Regions from separate parts of the Paenibacillus sp. FSL H7-0690 genome, predicted to be linked through region 1. Evidence: a T-box and tRNA genes for the amino acid it is inferred to sense, from the RefSeq annotation. Region 1 holds a T-box; the other holds one or more tRNA genes.

Region 1 (7,937 bases):
CAAACGGTACAGTCAATGCAACGTTAAAAATGACCTGTAAAAATGCAGGCTCACGCAGTAATGACCAGTAGGTCGAGATTTGTTCAGGGATGATTGACGATCCATCCACAATATCCTGAATAAACTGAAGGGGAATGAATTGGACGACACTCCCAGAAGGTGCAGCATTGTGCCGGGAGGATGGAAAAGGAAGCAAGACAAGAAAATAAGCGTTCATCAGATAGAGCAGCAGCAGATATAGGATTAAAGCTCTAAGCTTATGTATATAGCCATGTCTGCGGTATTGTACGATAAGAAAAGGTAGTGTGAAGACCAGCGCTGCTATTGGAAACATCATGAACGCATACGAAATTGGAAAAAAGTACGAATGAAACATAAGTCACCTGCCGTGGAATTGTTTTTATAAGAAATTTGACTCTACTTGGAAATTAGCTATCCCCGGCTCATTATAAGTTTTTATGATAGGGAACTCAACTAATTTATCCAACGTTTCCGGCATACATATGTCTATGAAGGAGCGTGAAGTGGATGGAGAAAAAGGTTCAGCAGTATTATCGGCTCAAGCAAAAACAAAAGGATATTGAAAAAGAATTGGCCGAGCTTCGTCAGGATATTTTAAATTATTGTAGTCAGCAGGAAACTAACGAGACTGAAATTGGCCGCTATAAAGTGAAGCTGGTCGTGCAAAACCGCAAAGAATATGATGATGCAAAGTTATATGAGACCTTATCAGACCCCGAAGTGTGGCGTTTGCTCTCCAAATCAGATCCGGCAAAGGTGGCAAGCTTGACCAAGTTGAATGTAATTTCAGAGGATAAAATCATGCATACTTATGCTTTGAAGACAGTGACACTGTTACAGGTGGATAAAAAATAGGGATTGAAGTGAGCGGTTCCTCGCGGGAGCCGCTTAATTTGGCTCATAACTGTCCAGATTAAGGAAATATGTTACAGTATTAGGGTGGAAGGGAGGTTGAATAGTGAAAAAAATAATCATCGGAGGCGTCATGGGCTTAACGATTTTACTTTTTTTCTTCTTTATTTTGCGGCATAATAATCAATCACTTGAGGTAAAACCGGATGTTATGTTCCCAACAGCGGAATACAGGGTGACTGATAGTAGTGCTCCAGGATTACATATACTTATAACTGCTGAAGGGGCGGATGTTATTAAGATACAGGCTACATCCGGCAATTTATTGTTATGGAACCCCCCTGACTACAAGGTGCATAACAAAGGTCTTGAGCTGAAAATCAAATCTGGAGATCAAATTTATTGGAGTCCAATGGATGGGGAGAATAAGCAAATAGATGAACCTCAGGATACCAAGATCACAGTGATTGCTTACCATAATGATAAGCAGATCGGAACGTCCAATGTAGAGATTCATAAGAATGATCTAGGTGTCTATACAGGCGAAATACCTGAAGTGAAGTAGCTGAGAATCTAAATCGAATCGCAACTATCCTCGTTTTGCGTTAAAATAAGAAGTGAAGCTGACCGAGTGCTTATAGCAACCCTAGAGATGGAGGAAGAGAATTCATGAAAGATTTTGAAGTAATGCTGGAGAAATATGCGAACCTAGTTGTAAAAGTAGGAGTAAATGTACAGCCTGGACAAGTCCTTATGGTACATGCACCGATAGAAACCGCAGAACTTACTCGCTTGATTGTAGCGAAAGCCTATGAAGCGGGAGCTAAATATGTAATTGTTGACTGGGACGATGAAGCAACTACACGGATCCGTTATGAAAAAGCCCCAGAGGATTCTTTCGATTACTATCCACAGTGGCAGGCTGAGATGATGGAGAAATTCGCGGAAGAGAATGGTGCCATCTTACATATTAAAGTACCTGATCCTGAACTGTTTAATGGCATTGATTCTTCTAAGGTATCTAGAGCAGTCAAAGCAGCGGCTGTTGCTCGCAAGAACTACTCCAAATATACTCGGAACAGCAAAATCAGCTGGTCTCTGGTCAAAGCGCCAACACGTGCTTGGGCGAACAAGGTTTTTGCCGATCTTCCTGAAGAAGAGCGGGTAGAGGCGATGTGGGAAGCTGTATTCCAGATGAATCGTGTGGGCAGCAATGATCCGGTAGCTGCTTGGAGAGAGCATATTGGTCAGTTGAAAGAAAGTCAGGACAGAATGAACGCTAAACGTTATAAAAGCTTGCATTACCGTGCTCCGGGAACGGATCTGCATGTAGAGCTTCCGGAAGGCCATTTATGGCGCGGGGGTGGCGGTGAGAATGATAAAGGCGTATATTTTGTAGCTAATATGCCAACGGAAGAGATTTATTCCATGCCCCATCGTACTGGCGTTAATGGCACAGTTAGAAGCACGCTCCCTCTTAATTTGAATGGACGGTTAGTTGAAGGACTTTCATTCACTTTTGAAAAAGGGAAAGTCGTAGCTTATGAAGCTGAATCCGGACGCGAACATTTAACCTCACTGCTGGCAACGGATGAAGGTGCATCTTATCTAGGAGAAGTAGCCTTAGTGCAGCATGATTCTCCAATCTCTCGCTTGAACCGCATTTTTTACAATACAGGGATTGATGAGAATGCCTCCTGCCATTTCGCGCTAGGAAGTGCTTATCCTGTAAATATTGAAGGCGGCACAAAGCTTACGAACGAAGAGCTTGTCGCTAGAGGAGCTAATGTCAGCTTAACGCATGTCGATTTTATGATCGGTTCAGCAGAGCTGGATATTGACGGAGAGCTGGCGGACGGCACGATTGAACCCGTATTCCGTAAGGGAAACTGGGTGTTGTAAGGAGAAGAAAAAAGCCGGATCTCTTCCAATGAGATTCCGGCTTTTTTTGAGTGCCTATACTGGTCATTTTTAGATTGAAAAATAGTTAAGACACATAGCCTCACGTACTTCGGTCATCGTTTCTTGAGCAATGCTGCGGGCATGCTGTGTTCCAGAGATTAAGATTTCCTGCACAAGCTTCGGCTTAGTAGCATAATAGGAACGACGCTCTCGCATCGGTTCTATAAGCAGATCTAGTGCTGTCGAAATCAACTGTTTGCAAGCAGAACAACCCATGGTACCCCGCTCGCAGCCTTCACGAATTTCGGTTACCCCCGCTGAGCGAAAAGCACCATGATAAGCAAAAATAGGACAGATATCTGGATGTCCAGGATCATTTTTATGCACACGCGCTGGATCGGTTGTGGCTTTTCGTATCTTAAAGATAATCTCTTCCTTAGTGGAGTCCAGCTCGATGGCATTGCCAAGGCTTTTACTCATTTTAGCGTTGCCATCCGTACCCACAAGCCTCGGAGTCTCACTGATCAGCGCTTTGGGTTCCACCAGTATCGGGCTGTACAGCTCGTTGAATCTGCGGACGATTTTACGGGTTAATTCCAGATGAGGGAGTTGGTCTTCCCCTACAGGAATTATCGTTGCTTTACAAAATGTTATGTCAGCAGTCTGACTAACTGGATAACCAAGAAAACCGTAATACAATTCATCTAAGCTCGAATTTTTCGATTCGGCTTTAATCGTGGGATTATGCCGTAAAGAATTCACAGTAACAAACATAGAGAACAAGATGGTCAGCTCTGCGATTTCAGGGATCATCGATTGAATAAATATAGTTGTTTTCTCCGGATTTATACCCGCAGATAAATAGTCCAGTGTGATCTCATGTAGATGTTGACCCAGCAGCTGTGGACGATCAAAATGGGTCGTTAGGGCTTGAATATCCGCTAAAAACACAAAAGTTTCATATTGCTCCTGAAGGGCTACTCGGGTCTGCAAGCTGCCGGCGTAATGGCCAAGGTGAAGCTTTCCAGTCACTCGATCTCCAGTTAAGACACGTTCGTTCATCATATAAATTCCTCCTGTTATTTAGCATTTGGTTACACTCGAGTCGCCACCACCAGCCATCATCCATGGCCATCACCTCCTTTAAATGACAAAAAAACCTCATCCAATAAGGACGAAGTTGTCGTGGTACCACCTTAAATGATCGTGTCACCTTACGATTCTTGGCTTTCGATCTTCTCTTACCTGTACGGAGAGGTTGAATTTATTCTCGATACAGGTCCCTTGATAACGGCGGGAACCCCGGTTTTCCCTACTGCATCCATTAAGATAGTTCGGAAAAACAACTATAAAGGCCATTCGAGCATACGCTGGTCACCGGTTCGCACCTACCACCGGCTCTCTGAAGACCATGTTCGTCTGTCTACTTACCCTTTGTCATCGTTGTTCATGATATGTGAATTATTGTAATTCTGAACAGGGGTGTTGTCAATGAGTAGAAATCGTATGGTGATTGACGAGGTATCTAGGTTTATATGATCTAGCAAAGTATACCTTAAATGTATATAATCATCAGGAATTAAGTCCAATCTATCATTATGGATTCACAATATACTACTCTATAACCTTGAAATGGAGTGATGATAAATGGCGACAATAATAAGTTATGGGTCACAGGCAAAAATCCCGTTAGATCCGTTTACTACTGCTATAACGGTTGCAGGGATTCCTGGAGCTGGAGCGGGTTTAGCTACAGCGCAAGTAAATATTAGTCCGGCTAATCCGGCTTCTTTCTCCAGTAGAGTCGAGTTAAATGGAAGTTTTAGTCTTACTGCACTTGCTAATAGCCAATTTCTTGTTATCATCCGACGAGCTGGAGTCGATATTTATAGATCCTTTTATCGTTTTACTACAATTACTGATATTCAATTAAGTGCTCAGTGGGTCGATGGTGCTTATATTGGAGTCCACAACTATGAATTGGTAATTCAGAATGATAGCAACTTGCCTATCAATCTATTTGGACCCATATCATTCACAGCAACTGCTATTGGAGGAGAGGGCGTAATTTAAGTTATGTCTCTGTGCGCCATTTAAGGGACGGGTGAATCAAAGCTTTGGACAGTTGAATCGATCTGATTCAGCTGTCCTTTTTTCGTGGGCATATAATTGAAGTACAACTCTCACAGCATAAATCTCCAACCATTTCCTTGATATAGCGGTTTATTTATTTAAGATGTTATCCTCTAAAACAGCGTATTTATCACCGTATTGCTTAATGATATGTTGTTCTCCCCAATTACATAATGCAGTCAAAATATCGCTTAAACTATCCCCATATTCACTAAGCTCGTATTCTACTTTTGGTGGAACCTGATTATAAACAATTCGGTTGATGATTCCGTCTGCCTCAAGCTCGCGTAGCTGCTGGGTTAACATTTTTTGAGTAATGCCGGGCATCAACTGTTTTAACTCAGAGGTGCGTTTTTTGCCATGAGTTAAATGACATAGAATTACGCATTTCCATTTCCCTCCGATGACCTCTAGGGTGGCTTCAACAGAAATATTGTATTTTTTCTTGACAGTTGTTGTAGATGTTGTTGTCATGATAACCTCCAAGGTATGGGTACTTTTTAGCACCTATGGCACTTTTGAGTGCGTACTATTAATTATGTCCAATTTAACTCATCATAACATTTTTCGTTCAATTTTTATAGAATGCTATAATTTAGAGAGCTTTGGGTGAAAAAAAGTTAAGTGAAATAAAAACCGTTTCTATACCTCCCCCGTCTTAATCTATGAAAGGTTGAAGAGAGGAGGCTAAGGAAGGACATGACGATGACTAATGCAGAAATGAAAAAAGTAACGATTCTTGATACTCGGAGCGAGACAGATTTTTACGATTCGATATTGGTACATAGAGAACAATTGTACAGTATTGCTTATAGTTACTTGCGTAACCGAAACGATGCGCTAGAAGCGATGCAGGAAATGACTTGCCGGGCTTGGATTAAAAGAAAAACTTTAAAGGACCCCAAAGCATTCAAATCATGGATTATTCGAATTCTAATTTATGTCTGTATAGATGAACAAAGACGGAGAAAACGTTCCATGCCGCTGGTAGATGAAAGAATAGGAGAACAGGTCACACACATTGGCCATCATCGGATGGAAATGCTGTGGGCACTCGAGCAGGTTAAGCCCAAGTATCGCCATGTGCTGCTGCTAAAATACTACAACGATATGACCTTGACTGAGATCGCTAACATTATGAATAAACCCGAGGGGACGGTTAAGACTTGGCAGCATAAGGGGCTGAAGCAGTTGCGAACCATCATAAAGAATCGGGGTGAATGGAACAATGAGTAGTCAAGAGGAGCTTGCCATGTTAAGCGATGCCGAACGTATCCCACAAGAACAAAAAATAGAGAATGCAGCCGCTCAGATCTATGCGATCCAAGCAGGTTTGGAATTAGGCAAGAAACGTGGCAGAAGGTTAATATTCACAAAAAGTGCGATGTCTGTGCTGGCGGCTGCAGTGATGATAGCGGGCTTGCTGTTCTTCAATCCAACCCAGCTGTTGCCACAGCAAGGGACTTCGAGTGTTGAAACGTTTGATTGGGGCGTATTGGAGCCTTTTAAAACATTGGCTGCAGCTGATATTGATGCTCTTACACTAGAGTCTGCAATCCGGAATGATTATGTACAAATCGTTAATAAGAGTGCTGAATCAAATGGATATAAAATTACTCTAAATGCTGTGCTTGCTGATGAAAATAAAATCATGCTGCTGTATACAGGGACAACAAGTGATGGTCAGGAAGTGTACAGTGTAAATAGTGTGAAGCTGACAGAAGCTGAAACTGGACGAGACGTAATGGAGGAGAATGGGAATAGGGGCGGAATGGGAGCACACGCAGAGGGAACCATATATACTTGGCTCGGTAAAACTGTATTCTCACTGGACCGAAATAAACCAAGGCCAACAGACGTAGTGGCGGATTTTCAGATTGCCTCTGTAGACCCGGGAATGTTAAGTAAACCGAAAACAGGAACGGTTTTATCCGACATGCGGTATTCTGATCGTTTAAAAGTGAACTTCTCTATTGATCCTAAGTTTTGGGAGCAGAAGACGGAGACATTAGTTGTAGACCACCCCTTCATAATTGACGGACAGGAAGTAAAACTAGCCGAAGTCGAGCTTTCTCCGTTAAGCATAGCGCTCAAATTTACGATAAATGAGGAATTGAAAACGGATTGGATCGTCCGAAATGAACTGTTTCAAAAGCTCCCCTATGAATTAACAGCGCAGATTGGGAAGCACGACATTAAAATTAATCCGAATTCTGGTAGTGGATCTGATGATGGATTTATAAGTTACTTCAGCAGTAATGTGTTGGATCACCCGAAGTCACTGCGACTGAAACTTAATGCGGGGGCAGATCGAGAGAAAGAAGAGTATATTGATATTCTGAAAAAATGAGCGGTAAGCGATATTAGTGAATATGCGTTGGGAGTTGTAATATAGAAAAAGGCCGCTGGTTGCGGCCTTTTTGTTATTGTTGGGACATTATACTAACTTTGCGAGTTACCTTTTAACACCAAACACGCCACTTGTTAAATGAGAACAAACTCCTGATGCTCCTATCGGGACTGTATGTGCATAATGCTCCTCACGGGGTCTATAGGCGCTTAATGTTCCTCAGGCTTCTCATGTTCCTCACGTTTCTCATGTTCCTCAGGCACCTCATGTTTCTCACGCTTCTCACGTTTCACAGGCTCCTCACGTTTCTCAGGTTTCTCATGTTCCTCACGCGCGTAACACTCCTAACGGACCATATTGCAGCTATTTTCGCTTTTTGGACCAATTTGCTTAGTTTTCGGACTGCATAGCTCTTATTGGTCTAAATCCACACCAAAATTGAGCATATTGGGTTGAATAGCTGCATCTGAGTCCGATAGCACTGCGAAATGCCCGGATTCTTCGAAATAAGGGCTCCTGTGTCCGAACCATCTGCCTCGTAAATACTGCACTGTAAACTCGCCATCTGACCTCGTAAATACTGCACTTTAAACTGTAAATCACCGTCTGAGCGTCTTAGCTATTTCGGCAGAACAAAAGTGGCATTAGTGCGGTACAAAAGAGTTGCTAATGTGGCAAC
Region 2 (7,937 bases), 3.1 Mb from region 1:
CCTTTTGCAGGGTTAACAAAATCACCAGCGTACGACACAGCCACTTTTACATCAGGATCAACGTACTGAGCACCTTGAATGTAACCGACCAAGAAAGCATTAATCCCCGGAATATCCATACCGCCGACAAACCCAATCACATTCTCAGGGGTAGCATTCGGCATATCCGATTGTGTAGCTAATGCTGCTACGGCACCTGCCAAGAAAGATACTTCATTTGTCGCATAAGACATGTTGTACATGTTATCTGGTGCTTCATCGATGTCGGTATCATAATTAATGAATTTTTTGTCTGGATACAATTCTGCCGTTGCATTAAACATCTCTGTAATTTCAGAACCGCCAGAAATAATTACATCCCAATCCTCGGAAGCGATATCGTTAAATGTAGGCTCCCATTTCGTTTTATCAACGCCCATTTCAACAACCTTTGTTACTGCACCAAGTTCATCCTTAACCTTTTGCAAGCCGTTATTAGCGGAATCAAAAAATGATTTATCCCCAAGTGTCCCCGGAATCAGCAATACAACCTTGAGTTTATCCCCTGCACCTGTTTCTCCGCCTTCGTCCGCTTTGGATCCAGTATTCGTTGAAGAACCATTATTGGACGTGTTATTCCCACATGCTGTGACCAGAACCATCACCATTAATAACAACAAAGAAAGAACTTTTTTATTCATTACTCTATTCCACCCCTAATTTTAGTTGGTTAGTAATCCGCAGAATCCCATCTTCACCCATTGTATAATTCACGGTTCAAATGGAAATTCTCTTTTTTCCAAATAAAGTATCATTAAAAGTAATAAATTTAACGTTTAGGCTCAAAAATAGCAATAAAAATACCATTATTATTAATAATCCGCTTTATTTCCGAACGAGATGGCCAGTCAGGTTGCGAACTTTCGGATTTATTGATACGATCATAACAAATATTATTAAAAATAATTATATGATTTCGGTCATAGTTTTGTACGATTCGGCTAAAACATAAGTATTGGAGGATCATCATGGATCGTGTTCTATATATTGTAAGTGCCACACATGAGCTAAATACTTATATCCCTCCACACCAGCATGAATGCTACGAACTAGTCTATTATTTACAGGGGGTAGGGACAACCAATGTTGGCCCACGAAGTTACCATTTTCGCTCCTCTTCTTTCGCGCTTGTGCCACCCAATCATAAACATGACGAGCACCACCGTGAGGATGCAAATGTATTATTTGTAGGCTTCCACTCGGAACACCCTAATATGAGTAATCTGCTCGGCGTATATGAAGATGATAAAGATCAGACCGTTCTTCAAATCCTGCTGCGAATGAAAGCAGAGTTTACACGCAAGCAAGACGGATTCTCTGAGCTTCTAAACCTACAAATGAGCGAGATTACCGTCCATCTTATGAGGCTTCTTAGTGCCTCTGGATATCAATCCCCAACAGAAGATCGAGTACAATATGTCCTTAATTATATGAATGAGCATTATCGCCATAAATTGTCCGTCGAAACACTATCAGAAATGTCCGGATATAGTTACGATCGTTTTCGCCATCTATTTAAAGAACGTTTCGGGTATTCACCCCTGCGGTATTTGCTGTTAAAACGCCTGGATTATGCAAAATCTCTATTACGTCATACTCAGATGCAAATCTCTGAAGTATCTGCTGCTGCAGGTTTTGTGAACGATGCCCAATTCTGCAATATGTTTAAACGAGAAATAGGTCTTACTCCGCGAGCATTCCGCATTAATAATCAATCAGGTTAATCACTAATCAGATTAAAAAAAGCCGTTGAAATAGAGAAACTCTCTATTCAACGGCTTACTGCTGTAAACCCAAGGACATAAAGAAAAAAGGTTTGTAAGATTGCTTATAAAAGCATTCTTACAAACCTTTTTAAGATACCGGCGAGAGGACTCGAACCTCCACGGTTTCCCACTCGATTTTGAGTCGAGCGCGTCTGCCATTCCGCCACGCCGGCACATATGAACTAAATGGAGGCGCCACCCAGATTTGAACTGGGGATAAAGCTTTTGCAGAGCTTTGCCTTACCACTTGGCTATGGCGCCATGAAAACTTGGAGCGGACGACGGGAATCGAACCCGCGACCCTCGCCTTGGCAAGGCGATGCTCTACCGCTGAGCCACGTCCGCATAAAATGGCTGGGGATATAGGATTCGAACCTATGAGTGACGGAGTCAAAGTCCGTTGCCTTACCGCTTGGCTAATCCCCAATAACATTTTAAAGTAAAATGGGGCGACTGATGGGTCTCGAACCCACGAATGCCGGAACCACAATCCGGTGCGTTAACCCCTTCGCCACAGTCGCCATATTAAGTTGATATTGTTGCCATTATTCATTTTAAAGTAAATGGGGCGGCCGATGGGTCTCGAACCCACGAATGCCGGAACCACAATCCGGTGCGTTAACCCCTTCGCCACGGCCGCCATATTAAACTTTAGAAAGAACTTGGCAGGGGCAGCAGGAATTGAACCCACACCAACGGTTTTGGAGACCGTTGTTCTACCTTTAAACTATGCCCCTAAAAACTGGTGGAGGATGATGGATTCGAACCACCGAACACTCACGTGAGCAGATTTACAGTCTGATGCGTTTGGCCACTTCGCTAATCCTCCAAGGATGGTGCCGGCGAGAGGACTTGAACCCCCAACCTACTGATTACAAGTCAGTTGCTCTACCAATTGAGCTACACCGGCATGGCACTCATTCTTTTGTGATGATAAATGGTGGCTCGGGACGGAATCGAACCGCCGACACGAGGATTTTCAGTCCTCTGCTCTACCGACTGAGCTACCGAGCCATGATGAAAATGGCGGAACCGACGGGATTCGAACCCGCGATCTCCTGCGTGACAGGCAGGCATGTTAGGCCAACTACACCACGGTTCCAAAAGATATAATTGCTTAAGTTAATTGGTTGCGGGGGCAGGATTTGAACCTGCGGCCTTCGGGTTATGAGCCCGACGAGCTACCGGGCTGCTCCACCCCGCGTCAGTAAGAAAATGTTATGGTGGAGGCTGAGGGGATCGAACCCCCGACCCTCTGCTTGTAAGGCAGATGCTCTCCCAGCTGAGCTAAGCCTCCATAAACAACAATTGTTATTGTACCAAAGTCCACTAGGATAAATCAAGTGAAAATTTGGTGACCCGTATGGGATTCGAACCCATGTTACCTCCGTGAAAGGGAGGTGTCTTAACCCCTTGACCAACGGGCCATACTAATTAAAAATTTGTGGCGGAGAGAGAGGGATTCGAACCCTCGAGACGCTTGTGGCGCCTACACGATTTCCAATCGTGCTCCTTCGGCCAAACTCGGACACCTCTCCATATGGCTCCCCGAACAGGACTCGAACCTGTGACAACTCGATTAACAGTCGAGTGCTCTACCAACTGAGCTATCAGGGAATATTCATACCAGGCTTGATGCCTGAAAACTGAATCCGAAACAAATTTGCATTCTACGTATAGGATAAGCCCTCGACCGATTAGTATTGGTCAGCTCCATGCATTGCTGCACTTCCACCTCCAACCTATCTACCTCGTCGTCTTCAAGGGGTCTTACTAATTGGGAAATCTCATCTTGAGGGGGGCTTCACGCTTAGATGCTTTCAGCGCTTATCCCGTCCGTACGTAGCTACCCAGCCATGCTCCTGGCGGAACAACTGGTGCACCAGCGGTACGTCCATCCCGGTCCTCTCGTACTAAGGACAGCTCCTCTCAAATTTCCTGCGCCCACGACAGATAGGGACCGAACTGTCTCACGACGTTCTGAACCCAGCTCGCGTACCGCTTTAATGGGCGAACAGCCCAACCCTTGGGACCTACTTCAGCCCCAGGATGCGATGAGCCGACATCGAGGTGCCAAACCTCCCCGTCGATGTGGACTCTTGGGGGAGATAAGCCTGTTATCCCCAGGGTAGCTTTTATCCGTTGAGCGATGGCCCTTCCATGCGGTACCACCGGATCACTAAGTCCGACTTTCGTCCCTGCTCGACTTGTAGGTCTCGCAGTCAAGCTCCCTTATGCCTTTGCACTCTGCGAATGATTTCCAACCATTCTGAGGGAACCTTGGAACGCCTCCGTTACTCTTTAGGAGGCGACCGCCCCAGTCAAACTGCCCGCCTGACACGGTCCCCGTACCCGATAAGGGTACTAGGTTAGAACCTAGATACGATCAGGGTGGTATCCCAACGGCGCCTCCACCGAAGCTTGCGCTCCGATTTCTACGGCTCCCACCTATCCTGTACAGATCGTACCCAAATTCAATATCAAGCTGCAGTAAAGCTCCATGGGGTCTTTCCGTCTTGTCGCGGGTAACCTGCATCTTCACAGGTATTAAAATTTCACCGGATCTCTCGTTGAGACAGCGCCCAAGTCGTTACGCCATTCGTGCGGGTCAGAATTTACCTGACAAGGAATTTCGCTACCTTAGGACCGTTATAGTTACGGCCGCCGTTTACTGGGGCTTCGGTTCATAGCTTCGGGTTACCCCTAACCACTCCCCTTAACCTTCCAGCACCGGGCAGGCGTCAGCCCGTATACTTCGCCTTGCGGCTTCGCACAGACCTGTGTTTTTGCTAAACAGTCGCTTGGGCCTTTTCACTGCGGCCCCCTCGTGCTATTCACACTACCGGGGCACCCCTTCTCCCGAAGTTACGGGGTCATTTTGCCGAGTTCCTTAACGAGAGTTCTTCCGCGCGCCTTAGAATTCTCTTCTCGCCTACCTGTGTCGGTTTGCGGTACGGGCACCTTCTCCTGGCTAGAGGCTTTTCTTGGCAGTGTGAGATCATGACCTTCGCTACTACAATTTTCGCTCCCCATCACAGCCCAGCCTTAATGATGTGCGGATTTGCCTACACATCAGCCTCACTGCTTAGACGGACATCCATCAGTCCGCGTCACTACCCTCCTGCGTCACCCCATCGCTCATAGCGGATTACGGTGGTACAGTAATTTCAAACTGTTGTCCTTCGACTACGCCTTTCGGCCTCGCCTTAGGTCCCGACTTACCCTGAGCGGACGAGCCTTCCTCAGGAAACCTTGGGCTTTCGGCGGATCAGATTCTCACTGATCTTTTCGTTACTCATACCGGCATTCTCACTTGTGTAGTGTCCAGCGCTCTTTTCAGTACACCTTCAACCCCTACACAACGCTCCCCTACCCCAGATACATAGTATCTAGCCATAGCTTCGGTGGTGTGTTTAGCCCCGTTACATTTTCGGCGCAGAGTCACTCGACCAGTGAGCTATTACGCACTCTTTCAATGGTGGCTGCTTCTAAGCCAACATCCTGGTTGTCTGTGCAACTCCACATCCTTTCCCACTTAACACACACTTGGGGACCTTAGCTGATGGTCTGGGCTGTTTCCCTTTTGACAATGGATCTTAGCACTCACTGTCTGACTCCCGGCAATAAGTATATGGCATTCGGAGTTTGACTGAGCTTGGTAATCCTTGCGGACCCCGCACCCAATCAGTGCTCTACCTCCACTACTCTTATACCGAGGCTAGCCCTAAAGCTATTTCGGGGAGAACCAGCTATCTCCGAGTTCGATTGGAATTTCTCCGCTACCCCCACCTCATCCCCGCACTTTTCAACGTACGTGGGTTCGGGCCTCCAGTGCGTGTTACCGCACCTTCACCCTGGACAGGGGTAGATCACACGGTTTCGGGTCTACGTCCACATACTAATTCGCCCTATTCAGACTCGCTTTCGCTGCGGCTCCACCTTCTCGGCTTAACCTTGCATGTTAAACGTAACTCGCCGGTTCATTCTACAAAAGGCACGCCATCACCCATTAATAGGGCTCTGACTTTTTGTAAGCACACGGTTTCAGGTTCTATTTCACTCCCCTTCCGGGGTGCTTTTCACCTTTCCCTCACGGTACTGTTTCACTATCGGTCGCCAGGTAGTATTTAGCCTTAGCAGATGGTCCTGCTGGATTCATACGGGGTTTCACGTGCCCCGCACTACTCGGGATCCGTCTCGGAGAGAATACAGTTTAGGTTACAGGGCTTTTACCTCTATCGCGGGCCTTTCCAGACCTCTTCACCTACCATATTCCTTTGTAACTCCATGTGAGACGTCCCACAACCCCTAAGAGCAAGCTCTTAGGTTTAGGCTGTTCCGCGTTCGCTCGCCGCTACTGACGGAATCACTATTGTTTTCTCTTCCTCAGGGTACTTAGATGTTTCAGTTCCCCTGGTCTGCCTCTACATTTCCTATGTATTCAGAAATGAGTAACTGCGAATTACCACAGCTGGGTTTCCCCATTCGGACACCCCCGGATCAAAGCTTGCTTACAGCTCCCCGAGGCAGTTTCGTTGTTCGCCACGTCCTTCGTCGGCTCCTGGCGCCTAGGCATCCTCCGTGTGCTCTTATTAGCTTAACCTTGATTTTTCCGAAGAAAAATCTCACTAATAACATTTACTTGTTTACACAAGTTGCTAAAAGATGTTCTAAAACGCAAATTCGTTTCGGTATCCAGTTTTCAAGGATCAAGTCTTACTTGAGAGCTTAAACTCTCAAAACTGAGCAACGAGTGAGTAACAGGCCTAAACCTGAGTTTTGGAAGCTTAGCTTCCGATTTGAATGTTCTCATTGCAGAGAACGATTCTCCATAGAAAGGAGGTGATCCAGCCGCACCTTCCGATACGGCTACCTTGTTACGACTTCACCCCAATCATCTACCCCACCTTCGGCGGCTGGCTCCCTTGCGGGTTACCCCACCGACTTCGGGTGTTGTAAACTCTCGTGGTGTGACGGGCGGTGTGTACAAGACCCGGGAACGTATTCACCGCGGCATGCTGATCCGCGATTACTAGCAATTCCGACTTCATGCAGGCGAGTTGCAGCCTGCAATCCGAACTGAGACCGGCTTTGATGGGATTGGCTCCACCTCGCGGCTTCGCTTCCCGTTGTACCGGCCATTGTAGTACGTGTGTAGCCCAGGTCATAAGGGGCATGATGATTTGACGTCATCCCCACCTTCCTCCGGTTTGTCACCGGCAGTCACTCTAGAGTGCCCAGCATTACCTGCTGGCAACTAAAGTTAAGGGTTGCGCTCGTTGCGGGACTTAACCCAACATCTCACGACACGAGCTGACGACAACCATGCACCACCTGTCTCCTCTGTCCCGAAGGCCGCCACTATCTCTAGTGGATTCAGAGGGATGTCAAGACCTGGTAAGGTTCTTCGCGTTGCTTCGAATTAAACCACATACTCCACTGCTTGTGCGGGTCCCCGTCAATTCCTTTGAGTTTCAGTCTTGCGACCGTACTCCCCAGGCGGAGTGCTTACTGTGTTAACTTCGGCACCAAGGGTATCGAAACCCCTAACACCTAGCACTCATCGTTTACGGCGTGGACTACCAGGGTATCTAATCCTGTTTGCTCCCCACGCTTTCGCGCCTCAGCGTCAGTTACAGCCCAGAAAGTCGCCTTCGCCACTGGTGTTCCTCCACATATCTACGCATTTCACCGCTACACGTGGAATTCCACTTTCCTCTTCTGTACTCAAGCCACCCAGTTTCCAGTGCGACCTCAGGTTGAGCCCAAGGTTTAAACACCAGACTTAAATAGCCGCCTGCGCGCGCTTTACGCCCAATAATTCCGGACAACGCTTGCCCCCTACGTATTACCGCGGCTGCTGGCACGTAGTTAGCCGGGGCTTTCTTCTCAGGTACCGTCACTCCGGTAGCAGTTACTCTACCGGACGTTCTTCCCTGGCAACAGAGCTTTACGATCCGAAAACCTTCATCACTCACGCGGCGTTGCTCCGTCAGGCTTTCGCCCATTGCGGAAGATTCCCTACTGCTGCCTCCCGTAGGAGTCTGGGCCGTGTCTCAGTCCCAGTGTGGCCGTTCACCCTCTCAGGTCGGCTACGCATCGTCGCCTTGGTGGGCCGTTACCCCACCAACT

Evidence for each region. The T-box of region 1 lies ahead of trpS (tryptophan--tRNA ligase). A T-box ahead of a tRNA ligase gene usually reads a tRNA of that ligase, here a tRNA-Trp.
Region 2: it has a tRNA-Trp gene. The T-box ahead of trpS (tryptophan--tRNA ligase) is inferred to sense a tRNA for this amino acid. The anticodon was not compared.

Annotation. Positions count from the first base shown of each region.
Region 1 is NZ_CP150281.1:2,938,599-2,946,535, forward strand. It holds gene MHI32_RS12870 (VanZ family protein) at 1-376, opposite strand, end outside; gene MHI32_RS12875 (hypothetical protein) at 529-876, shown strand; gene MHI32_RS12880 (hypothetical protein) at 980-1,438, shown strand; gene MHI32_RS12885 (aminopeptidase) at 1,543-2,775, shown strand; gene trpS (tryptophan--tRNA ligase) at 2,845-3,840, opposite strand; T-box leader at 3,943-4,225, opposite strand; gene MHI32_RS12895 (hypothetical protein) at 4,423-4,848, shown strand; gene MHI32_RS12900 (winged helix-turn-helix transcriptional regulator) at 4,999-5,382, opposite strand; gene MHI32_RS12905 (sigma-70 family RNA polymerase sigma factor) at 5,608-6,144, shown strand; gene MHI32_RS12910 (DUF4179 domain-containing protein) at 6,137-7,258, shown strand.
Region 2 is NZ_CP150281.1:6,024,451-6,032,387, forward strand. It holds gene MHI32_RS26390 (BMP family ABC transporter substrate-binding protein) at 1-680, opposite strand, end outside; gene MHI32_RS26395 (AraC family transcriptional regulator) at 1,008-1,763, shown strand; tRNA gene MHI32_RS26400 (tRNA-Leu) at 1,900-1,978, opposite strand; tRNA gene MHI32_RS26405 (tRNA-Cys) at 1,993-2,066, opposite strand; tRNA gene MHI32_RS26410 (tRNA-Gly) at 2,076-2,150, opposite strand; tRNA gene MHI32_RS26415 (tRNA-Gln) at 2,157-2,231, opposite strand; tRNA gene MHI32_RS26420 (tRNA-His) at 2,251-2,326, opposite strand; tRNA gene MHI32_RS26425 (tRNA-His) at 2,370-2,445, opposite strand; tRNA gene MHI32_RS26430 (tRNA-Trp) at 2,469-2,542, opposite strand; tRNA gene MHI32_RS26435 (tRNA-Tyr) at 2,549-2,634, opposite strand; tRNA gene MHI32_RS26440 (tRNA-Thr) at 2,640-2,715, opposite strand; tRNA gene MHI32_RS26445 (tRNA-Phe) at 2,744-2,819, opposite strand; tRNA gene MHI32_RS26450 (tRNA-Asp) at 2,830-2,907, opposite strand; tRNA gene MHI32_RS26455 (tRNA-Met) at 2,933-3,009, opposite strand; tRNA gene MHI32_RS26460 (tRNA-Val) at 3,027-3,102, opposite strand; tRNA gene MHI32_RS26465 (tRNA-Glu) at 3,158-3,232, opposite strand; tRNA gene MHI32_RS26470 (tRNA-Ser) at 3,251-3,343, opposite strand; tRNA gene MHI32_RS26475 (tRNA-Asn) at 3,347-3,422, opposite strand; rRNA gene MHI32_RS26480 (23S ribosomal RNA) at 3,483-6,408, opposite strand; rRNA gene MHI32_RS26485 (16S ribosomal RNA) at 6,641-7,937, opposite strand, start outside.